2 regions of the Pseudomonas sp. CFBP 8770 genome follow, and region 2 is predicted to be linked to the other one. Evidence: predicted binding sites of a transcription regulator. Region 2 holds the regulator's gene; the other holds the start of a gene.

The links. Region 2 encodes sigma-54, which starts transcription at its own class of promoters, with help from an activator protein. Its sites were predicted from a motif close to ANTGGCATNNANNTTGCTNT; they were not measured.
Region 1: flgB (flagellar basal body rod protein FlgB) is a predicted target of sigma-54. The motif match lies at 2,250-2,269, and genes of this name have one in related genera.

The regions. Positions count from the first base shown of each region.
Region 1 covers NZ_JACYUL010000002.1:443,829-448,335, forward strand. The annotation lists gene flgA (flagellar basal body P-ring formation chaperone FlgA) at 1-215, opposite strand, end outside; gene IFT98_RS06810 (chemotaxis protein CheV) at 274-1,200, shown strand; gene cheR (protein-glutamate O-methyltransferase CheR) at 1,249-2,076, shown strand; gene flgB (flagellar basal body rod protein FlgB) at 2,312-2,719, shown strand; gene flgC (flagellar basal body rod protein FlgC) at 2,723-3,166, shown strand; gene flgD (flagellar hook assembly protein FlgD) at 3,182-3,883, shown strand; gene flgE (flagellar hook protein FlgE) at 3,912-4,507, shown strand, end outside.
Region 2 covers NZ_JACYUL010000007.1:188,345-192,851, reverse strand. The annotation lists gene rapZ (RNase adapter RapZ) at 1-152, opposite strand, end outside; gene ptsN (PTS IIA-like nitrogen regulatory protein PtsN) at 155-619, opposite strand; gene hpf (ribosome hibernation-promoting factor, HPF/YfiA family) at 632-940, opposite strand; gene IFT98_RS17035 (RNA polymerase factor sigma-54) at 1,019-2,512, opposite strand; gene lptB (LPS export ABC transporter ATP-binding protein) at 2,676-3,401, opposite strand; gene lptA (lipopolysaccharide transport periplasmic protein LptA) at 3,401-3,946, opposite strand; gene lptC (LPS export ABC transporter periplasmic protein LptC) at 3,933-4,505, opposite strand.

The DNA of each region.
Region 1 (4,507 bases), on a different contig from region 2:
TTCACTTCGATCTCGTAGCGGCCCTGGATTTGCGAGGTCGCCAGATAATCTTCAACAGTGAACTCAAGAAAACCCTGGGTGACACCGATAAGCTGTTCGGGCAATGTGACATTGTCGGCGCGCGCCGCACTGCCGAGCACCGCGCCACCCACCGTGGCAACGGCCCAGAATAAATACGCGGCGATGTGTCGAGAAACTGTCGTTTTTGCGTTCATGCAGTGCTAATAGCAAGGCCCGTGCCGATATCGAGCGGGTCGCAAGAGGAGTTTGGGCATGGCGGGTGTAATGGATTCGGTGAACCAGCGCACGCAGCTGGTTGGGCAGAATCGCCTGGAGCTGCTGTTGTTTCGCCTCAATGGCAAGCAGCTCTACGGGATCAACGTCTTCAAGGTCAGGGAGGTGCTGCAATGCCCCAAACTGACGGTATTGCCGAAGTCCAATCCGGTGGTTCGCGGCGTGGCCAACATCCGCGGCGCGACCATTCCGATCCTCGATCTGGACATGGCCACGGGCGCTGCGGGCCTTGTGGCGTCCACCGATACCTTCGTCATCATTACCGAGTACAACACCAAGATTCAGGGCTTTCTGGTGCATTCGGTGGAACGTATCGTCAACATGAACTGGGAGGAGATCCATCCGCCACCCAGGGGCACCGGCCGCGATCACTACCTGACGGCCGTCACCCGCGTGGACAACCAGTTGGTGGAAATCATCGACGTCGAGAAAATCCTCGCCGAAGTGGCGCCGACCTCCGAAGCGATCTCGGTTGGCGTGGTGGACGAAGAGACCCACAAAAAGGCCGTGTCCCTGCGCGTGTTGACCGTCGACGATTCATCGGTGGCGCGCAAGCAGGTAACCCGTTGCCTGCAGACCGTGGGGGTTGAAGTGGTGGCCTTGAACGACGGTCGCCAGGCCCTGGAATACCTGCGCAAGATGGTCGACGAAGGCAAGCGTCCGGAGGAGGAATTCCTCATGCTGATCTCCGACATCGAGATGCCGGAGATGGACGGCTACACCTTGACCGCGGAGATCCGCAGCGACCCACGCATGCAGAAGCTGCACATCATTCTGCATACGTCGTTGTCAGGGGTGTTCAACCAGGCCATGGTCAAGAAGGTCGGCGCCGACGATTTCCTTGCCAAGTTCCGCCCCGACGACCTGGCGGCACGGGTCGTCGATCGCATCAAGGCAGCAGTATGAATGCCGGGCGCCTGCGCCCGGCCTACCGAACCAGCAAGAGGCGGCACCGTGTCTACGGGTAATTTGGATTTTGATCAGTTCCGGGTCTTCCTGGAAAAAGCCTGTGGCATTCTCTTGGGCGAGAACAAGCAGTACCTCGTCGCCAGCCGCCTGAACAAGCTGATGGAGCAGCAGGGCATCAAGTCCCTGGGCGAGCTGGTGCAGCGTATCCAGACCCAGCCACGCAGCGGCCTGCGCGAGCAGGTGGTGGACGCCATGACCACCAACGAAACCCTGTGGTTTCGCGACACCTATCCCTTCGAAGTGATGAAGAACAAAGTTCTGCCCGAAAGCATCAAGGCCAGCCCCGGCGCACGCCTGCGCATCTGGTCGGCGGCGTGCTCGTCCGGCCAGGAACCCTATTCGCTGTCGATGACCATCGACGAGTTCGAGCGCAGCAACCTGGGACAGCTGAAATCGGGTGTGCAGATCGTTGCCACCGACCTGTCCGGCAGTATGCTGACCAATTGCAAGAGCGGCGAGTACGACAGCCTGGCGATCGGCCGCGGCCTTTCCCAGGAGCGTCTGCAGCGCTACTTCGACCCCAAGACGCCAGGGCGCTGGGCAGTCAAGGCGCCCATCCGCAGTCGCGTCGAGTTTCGTGCGTTCAACCTGCTCGACAGCTATGCGGCGTTGGGCAAGTTCGACATCGTGTTCTGCCGTAACGTGCTGATCTACTTTTCCGCACAGGTGAAAAAAGACATCCTTACCCGTATCCATGGCACCCTCAAGCCGGGCGGGTACCTGTTCCTGGGTGCATCCGAAGCCTTGAATGGCTTGCCCGAGCTGTATCAGATGGTGCAGTGCAGCCCTGGTATCATCTACCAGGCCAAGTGATCTCGCGCCTGGCGCGCCTCCTTCACCGAGGCGTGCGAACAAGGTGCACGGGCGGCAATTTTTCTGGCGCCAGCGTTGCCGCTTTTCCCCTCCAGCGGAAATTTCTTGCCGCTTTTCTGGCATCACCCACCGCCTGACAGGCCCGCAACCCGCATGGGACGGGCTTTTCGAGACTTGGCACACGGATTGCTATCTATCCTGCACGAACCATCTGGTCTGCCGCATAGGTACCAACATGAGCATCAGTTTCGACAAAGCGCTGGGTATTCACGAGCAGGCCTTGGGCTTTCGCGCCAAGCGTGCCGAAGTGCTGGCCAACAACATCGCCAACGCCGATACCCCCAACTACAAAGCGCGGGACCTGGACTTCGCCTCGGTGCTGGCAGCCCAGAACGAGCAGAACGGCAAAGGTGCCTTCGGCCTGCAGACCACCAGCAGCAAGCACATTGCCGCCCAAGGCTTCAGTTCCGGCGACGAGACCTTGCAGTACCGCATCTCCACCCAGCCTTCGCTGGACCAGAATACCGTCGATGCGCAGATCGAGCAGTCGAACTACGCCGAGAACTCGGTCAACTTCCAGGCCAGTTTCACCCTGCTCAACAGCAAGTTCAAAGGGCTGGTATCGGCCCTTCGCGGAGATTAAGCCATGTCCCTTGCCAGCGTCTTCAACATTGCCGGTAGCGGCATGAGCGCGCAGACCACGCGCCTGAACACCGTGGCGAGCAACATCGCCAACGCCGAAACCGTATCGTCCAGCATCGACCAGACCTACCGTGCGCGGCACCCGGTGTTCGCCACCATGCTCCAGGGCCAGCAGGCCGGTGACAGCGGTTCGCTGTTCCAGGATCAGGACTCGGCGGGGCAGGGTGTGCAGGTCACCGGCGTGGTCGAAGACCAGAGCGATCTGGAAGCGCGATACGAGCCCAACCATCCGGCGGCGAACAAGGATGGCTACGTCTACTACCCGAACGTCAACGTGGTCGAGGAAATGGCCGACATGATCTCGGCCAGTCGTTCCTTTCAGACCAACGCCGAACTGATGAACACCGCAAAGACCATGATGCAGAAGGTGCTGACCCTGGGTCAGTGATAGAGGCGAGCGCAGATGACGACTACCAGCATTAACAATGGCGTGAGCGCCTCGGTCCTGGACTCATTGCAGAAGACCACCAGCAGCACCGACAGCTCGACCGGCACCGCCGGCAGTGCGTTGGGCAAGGACGCGTTCCTGCAGCTGCTGGTGACCCAGATGCAGAACCAGAACCCCCTCGATCCCCAGGACAACGGCGAGTTCGTGGCCCAGCTGGCGCAGTTCAGCAGCCTGGAAAGCATGCAGAGCCTGAATTCGTCGGTGGGCACCATCGTCAACAACTACCAATCGTCCCAGGCGCTGCAGGCCTCGTCGCTGGTCGGCCGTTCGGTCATCGCCCAGACCGACACCGCGGTGGTCGACCCCACCAAGGGCCTCACCGGCTCGGTGGCGCTGACCTCGTCGAGCAGCAACACCACGGTCGGCGTCTATGACGCCAAAGGCGACCTGGTGCGCAATATCGATCTGGGCAGCCAGTCCGCCGGCAATGCCGCCTTCACCTGGGATGGCAAGGACAGCAACGGCGCGGTTGCCGCTGCCGGCACCTACACCTTCAAGGCCGCAGCCACCGTCGACGGTACCGCCACGGCCATGAGCACCTACCTGCCAGCCACGGTGAACAGCGTCACGATGGGCACCAACGGCGGTGAACTGACCCTCAACCTCGCTGGACTGGGTAGCGTTGCGCTGTCGAAAGTCCAAACCATCGGAATTTGAGCCGCTTCGTTCGGCGCAGGAGTACAGCATGACTTTCAATATCGGCCTCAGCGGTCTTTCGGCAGCCAACAAGGCGCTCAACGTCACCGGCAACAACATTGCCAACGTCGCGACCACCGGCTTCAAATCCTCGCGCGCGGAATTCGCCGACCAGTACGCCGCGTCCATCCGCGCCACGGCCGGCAAGACCAGCGTGGGCAGTGGTGTGACCACCGCAGCCGTGTCGCAGCAGTTCACCCAGGGCAACATCGCCTCGACCGGGCAGAGCCTCGACCTGGCGATCAACGGCAATGGTTTCTTCGTGCTCAACGATGGCGGCCAGAAGCTCTACACCCGTGCCGGTGCCTTCTACAGCGACAAGGACGGCAACGTCGTCGACGTGGGCGGCAACAACCTGCAGGGCTACAACGCCCAGGACGGCGTGGTGCAGACGGGCGTGCTGACCAACCTTAAAATCGACTCTGCGAACCTGCAGCCCAAGGCGACCTCGAAGATCGCCGAAACCGTCAACCTCAACTCCAGCGCGCCGCAGGCAACCATCACGCCGTTCGACCCGAGCAACGTCAAGAGCTACAACTACACGTTCAACACCGATGTGTACGACAGCCTGGGCAACGCCCACCA
Region 2 (4,507 bases):
GCCAGCTCGGTATGGATCAGGGCGCGCTCGGCCAGTTCGGGCAGCAACCCGGCCGGCAGGTTGTCGATGCAATAGAAACCGTTGTCTTCGAGAACATCCAGGGCAGTGCTCTTGCCTGAGCCTGAGCGGCCACTGACGATGATCAAACGCATGGTTAATGACCGCTCTGCTCGTCCAGTACCACTTGGTACAAGGCTTGATTGCTGGGCGCCGAACGCAGTCTTTCGCGCACTTCCTTGCGATCGAGCATGCTGGCGATCTGGCGAAGCAACTCCAGGTGCGCATCGGTGGCCGCTTCGGGCACCAGAAGCACGAACAGCAGATCCACGGGCGCGCCGTCGATGGCGTCGTAGTCGATCGGGGCGCTGAGGTGGATGAGGGCGCTGACGGGGGTGTCGCACCCCTTGAGGCGACAATGCGGGATGGCAATGCCGTTGCCGAATCCGGTCGAACCCAGTTTTTCACGGGCAACGAGCGCTTCGAATACCGTTTGGGCATCCAGCGTGGGCACTTCGCGACCGATCAGCTCGGCAATGTTTTCGAGTGCTTTCTTCTTGCTGCCGCCCGGCACGTTCACGCATGAACGGCCGGGGGTCAGGATGGTTTCTAGTCGGATCATGAGTGGGGAGTGTCAGCGAGCAGTCGCGCCTTGCAGCAGACTTTGCTGTTTTTCCTTATGCTTTTTGAGTTGGCGATCCAGCTTGTCGGTAAGCAGGTCGATGGCCGCGTACATGTCGTCATGTTCGGCATTGGCGACAACCTCACCACCGGGTATGCGCAGGGTGGCTTCGATTTTCTGTTTGAGCTTCTCGACTTCCATGATCACCTGAACATTGGTGATCTTGTCGAAGTGACGTTCGAGACGCTCGAGTTTTTCCCCGATGTAGGTTCGCAGGGGTTCGGTCACATCTAGTTGGTGTCCACTGATGTTGACTTGCATACCGCTTCTCCTTATTGCCATTGCATAAAGAAGCAGGCTTGGGTGCCTGCCACTGGAACGCTGTGGCACATCGCAGGGCTACATCAACCGCTTGCGTTCGCTGGACGGCGCAATCCCTAGGGATTCGCGATACTTGGCGACCGTTCGACGGGCTACCTGGATGCCTTGTGCCTCCAGTAAACCAGCGATCTTGCTGTCACTCAACGGCTTTTTCTGATTTTCGGCCGCAACCAGTTTCTTGATGATCGCGCGGATCGCCGTGGAGGAGCATTCGCCACCTTCCGAGGTACTGACATGGCTGGAGAAAAAGTATTTCAGCTCGTATATGCCACGCGGTGTATGCATGTATTTCTGCGTGGTGACCCGTGAAATGGTCGACTCGTGCATGCCTACCGCCTCGGCGATGTCGTGCAGCACCAGAGGCTTCATGGCCTCGTCGCCATAGTCGAGGAAACCGCGCTGATGTTCGACGATCTGCGTCGCCACCTTCATCAGGGTCTCGTTGCGGCTCTGCAGGCTCTTGATGAACCAGCGCGCTTCCTGCAGCTGATTGCGCATGAAGGTGTTGTCGGCGCTGGTGTCGGCGCGCCGCACGAAGCCCGCGTACTGCGGATTGACCCGCAGGCGTGGCACGGACTCTTGATTGAGCTCGACCAGCCAGCGGTCGCTGTCCTTGCGCACGATGACATCGGGCACGACGTATTCCGGCTCGCTGGACTCGATCTGCGAGCCGGGCCGCGGGTTGAGGCTCTGCACCAGTTCGATGACCTGGCGCAGCTCGTCTTCCTTGAGCTTCATGCGGCGCATCAACTGGCTGTAGTCGCGCGAGCCGAGCATGTCGATGAAGTCGCTGACCAGGCGCTGGGCTTCGGCCAGCCAGCGGGTCTTGGGCGGCAGCTGGCGCAGTTGCAGCATCAGGCATTCGCTGAGGTTGCGGGCGCCAATGCCGGCGGGCTCGAACTGCTGGATGCGGTGAAGCACCGCTTCGATCTCATCCAGCTCGATGTCCAGTTCAGGATCGAAAGACTCGCAGATTTCCTGCAGTGTCTCGTCCAGGTAACCCTGGTTGTTGATGCAGTCGATGATGGTCACGGCGATCAGCCGATCGGTGTCGGACATGGGCGCCAGGTTCAGCTGCCACAACAGGTGCGTCTGCAGGCTCTCGCCGACCGATGTGCGCGTGGTGAAGTCCCACTCGTCGTCATCGTTGCTCGGCAGGCTGCTGGCGCTGGTCTGGTAGACGTCTTCCCAGGCGGTATCCACAGGCAGTTCGCTGGGAATGCGCTCGTTCCAGTCGCCTTCCTCGAGGTTGTCGACCGTGGGCGCGGATTCCTGGAAGCTAGGCTCCTGGATTTCCTGGGGGGGTGTCTGCTCGATCTTGTCGGCCAGCGGGTCGCTGTTGTCGAAGTCGTCGCCTTCTTCCTGGCGTTCGAGCATGGGATTGGATTCCAGCGCTTCCTGAATCTCCTGTTGGAGGTCCAGGGTCGATAGCTGGAGAAGGCGGATGGCCTGTTGCAACTGCGGTGTCATCGTCAGTTGCTGGCCCATACGTAGGACGAGCGATGGTTTCATGGCAGGAACTTAACACCTTGGTCGCCGGCGCGAAGCGCCTTCTACTACGGATACCGAAATACCCGGCTTATGTCGTAAGCAAATTATATGCCTGAAACCTGAGTGTTTGCCTAGGGCGCCATGAAAATTAATGCCCGTGGGAGGGCGCTGGCGCCCTCGGGTGTTACAAGCGGAACTCGTGGCCCAGGTAGACTTCGCGGACCAGATCGTTGGCCAGGATGGTCTGGGCATCGCCTTCGGCAATCAACTGCCCGTCGTTGACGATGTAGGCCGTTTCGCAGATGTCCAGGGTCTCGCGAACGTTGTGGTCGGTGATCAGTACGCCGATACCCTTGGTCTTGAGGTGATGGATGATCTGCTTGATGTCGCCGACCGAAATCGGATCGACACCGGCGAAGGGTTCGTCGAGCAGGATGAACTTGGGCGCGGTGGCCAGTGCCCGGGCGATCTCCACGCGGCGGCGCTCACCCCCCGAAAGGCTCATGCCCAGGTTGTCGCGGATGTGCGTGATGTGGAACTCCTGCAGCAGGCCTTCGAGTTCGGCCAGCCGGGCCGTGGCATCGAGTTCCTTGCGGGTTTCCAGAATGGCCATGATGTTGTCGGCCACCGACAGCTTGCGGAAGATCGAGGCTTCCTGCGGCAGGTAACCGATACCGGAGCGGGCGCGGCCGTGCATCGGCTGGTGGCTGACGTCCAGGTCGTCGATGAGCACGCGGCCCTGATCGGCCTGCACCAAGCCGACGATCATGTAGAAACAGGTGGTCTTGCCCGCGCCGTTGGGGCCCAGCAGGCCAACGATCTGCCCGCTCTCGATGGACAGGCTGACGTCACGGACGACTTGCCGGCTCTTGTAGCTCTTGGCCAGGTGCTGCGCTTTCAGAACTGCCATTACTGGGCCTTCTGCGGTGCGTCGGATTTCTTCTTCGGCTGGATCACCATGTCGATGCGCGGACGAGGCGTGGTGACCTTGCTGCCCGTGGCACGGCCAGCGTTGACCACCTGGCGCACGGTGTCGTAGACGATCTTCTCGCCTTCGGACGTGTTGCCGTCGTTGATGACCTTGGCCTTGTCGATCAGCACGATGCGGTTCTGCGCCGCGAAGTACTGGATGGTCATGCCGTAGGCCTGCACGATGGGCTTGTCGGCGGCAGGTTTCTGCTCGTAGTAGGCCAGGTTGCCGACGGCAGTGAACACGTCCACGTCGCCCGTGGCATTGCGGGTGATGGTCACGGTGTTGCCGTTGATCTTCATCGACCCCTGGGTAATGATCACATTGCCCTTGTAGGTCGCCACGCCCTGTTTGTCGTCGAGCTGGGCATCGTCGGACTGGATATGAATGGGCTGATCGCGGTCAGTGGGCAGTGCCCAGGCGCTCGCGCTTCCCAGTGCTGCGCTCAGGCTGAGCAAAAAGGGGAGGGTTTTAACGAGCCTCATACTGTCCTCTTACGTTGGACAGCAAGTTGATCTTGCTGTCATTCAGATACGCTTTCATGCCCTTGGCCGTCGACACGCCACCGGCGCCGTCGATTCTAACGTCTTGGTCGGTCTGCGCATATTGCTTCTGTGGGAAAACGGTCATGCGCGAGCTGGTGATCAGCGTAGCGCGGCTTTTCTGATCGGTACGCGCGATGCGCACCGAATCGATCAGCTCGACTTCGCTGCCATCGGGATTGACTTCGCCACGGTCGCTGGTCACGTGCCATGGATAGACGGTGCCGCGGTACAACTGCATGTCGGGCTTGGTCAGCAAGGTGACCTGCGACGTCTTGACGTGCTCGACCTTGTCGGCGGTCATGTCGTACTGCACGCCGCCATCGGGCAGGTACTGCCGCGCCTTCGCGTTGATAGCGTAGTAATCGATCTGGCTTTCGTCGACGGCCGCTGTGGGCTGGTCGAGGAATCGCTCCGGGCTGATGTCCCAGTAGCCGATGGCGGCGAACAGCAGCCCCAGCACACCCAGGATGACGATATTGCGGATTTTCTTGTTCAGCATGT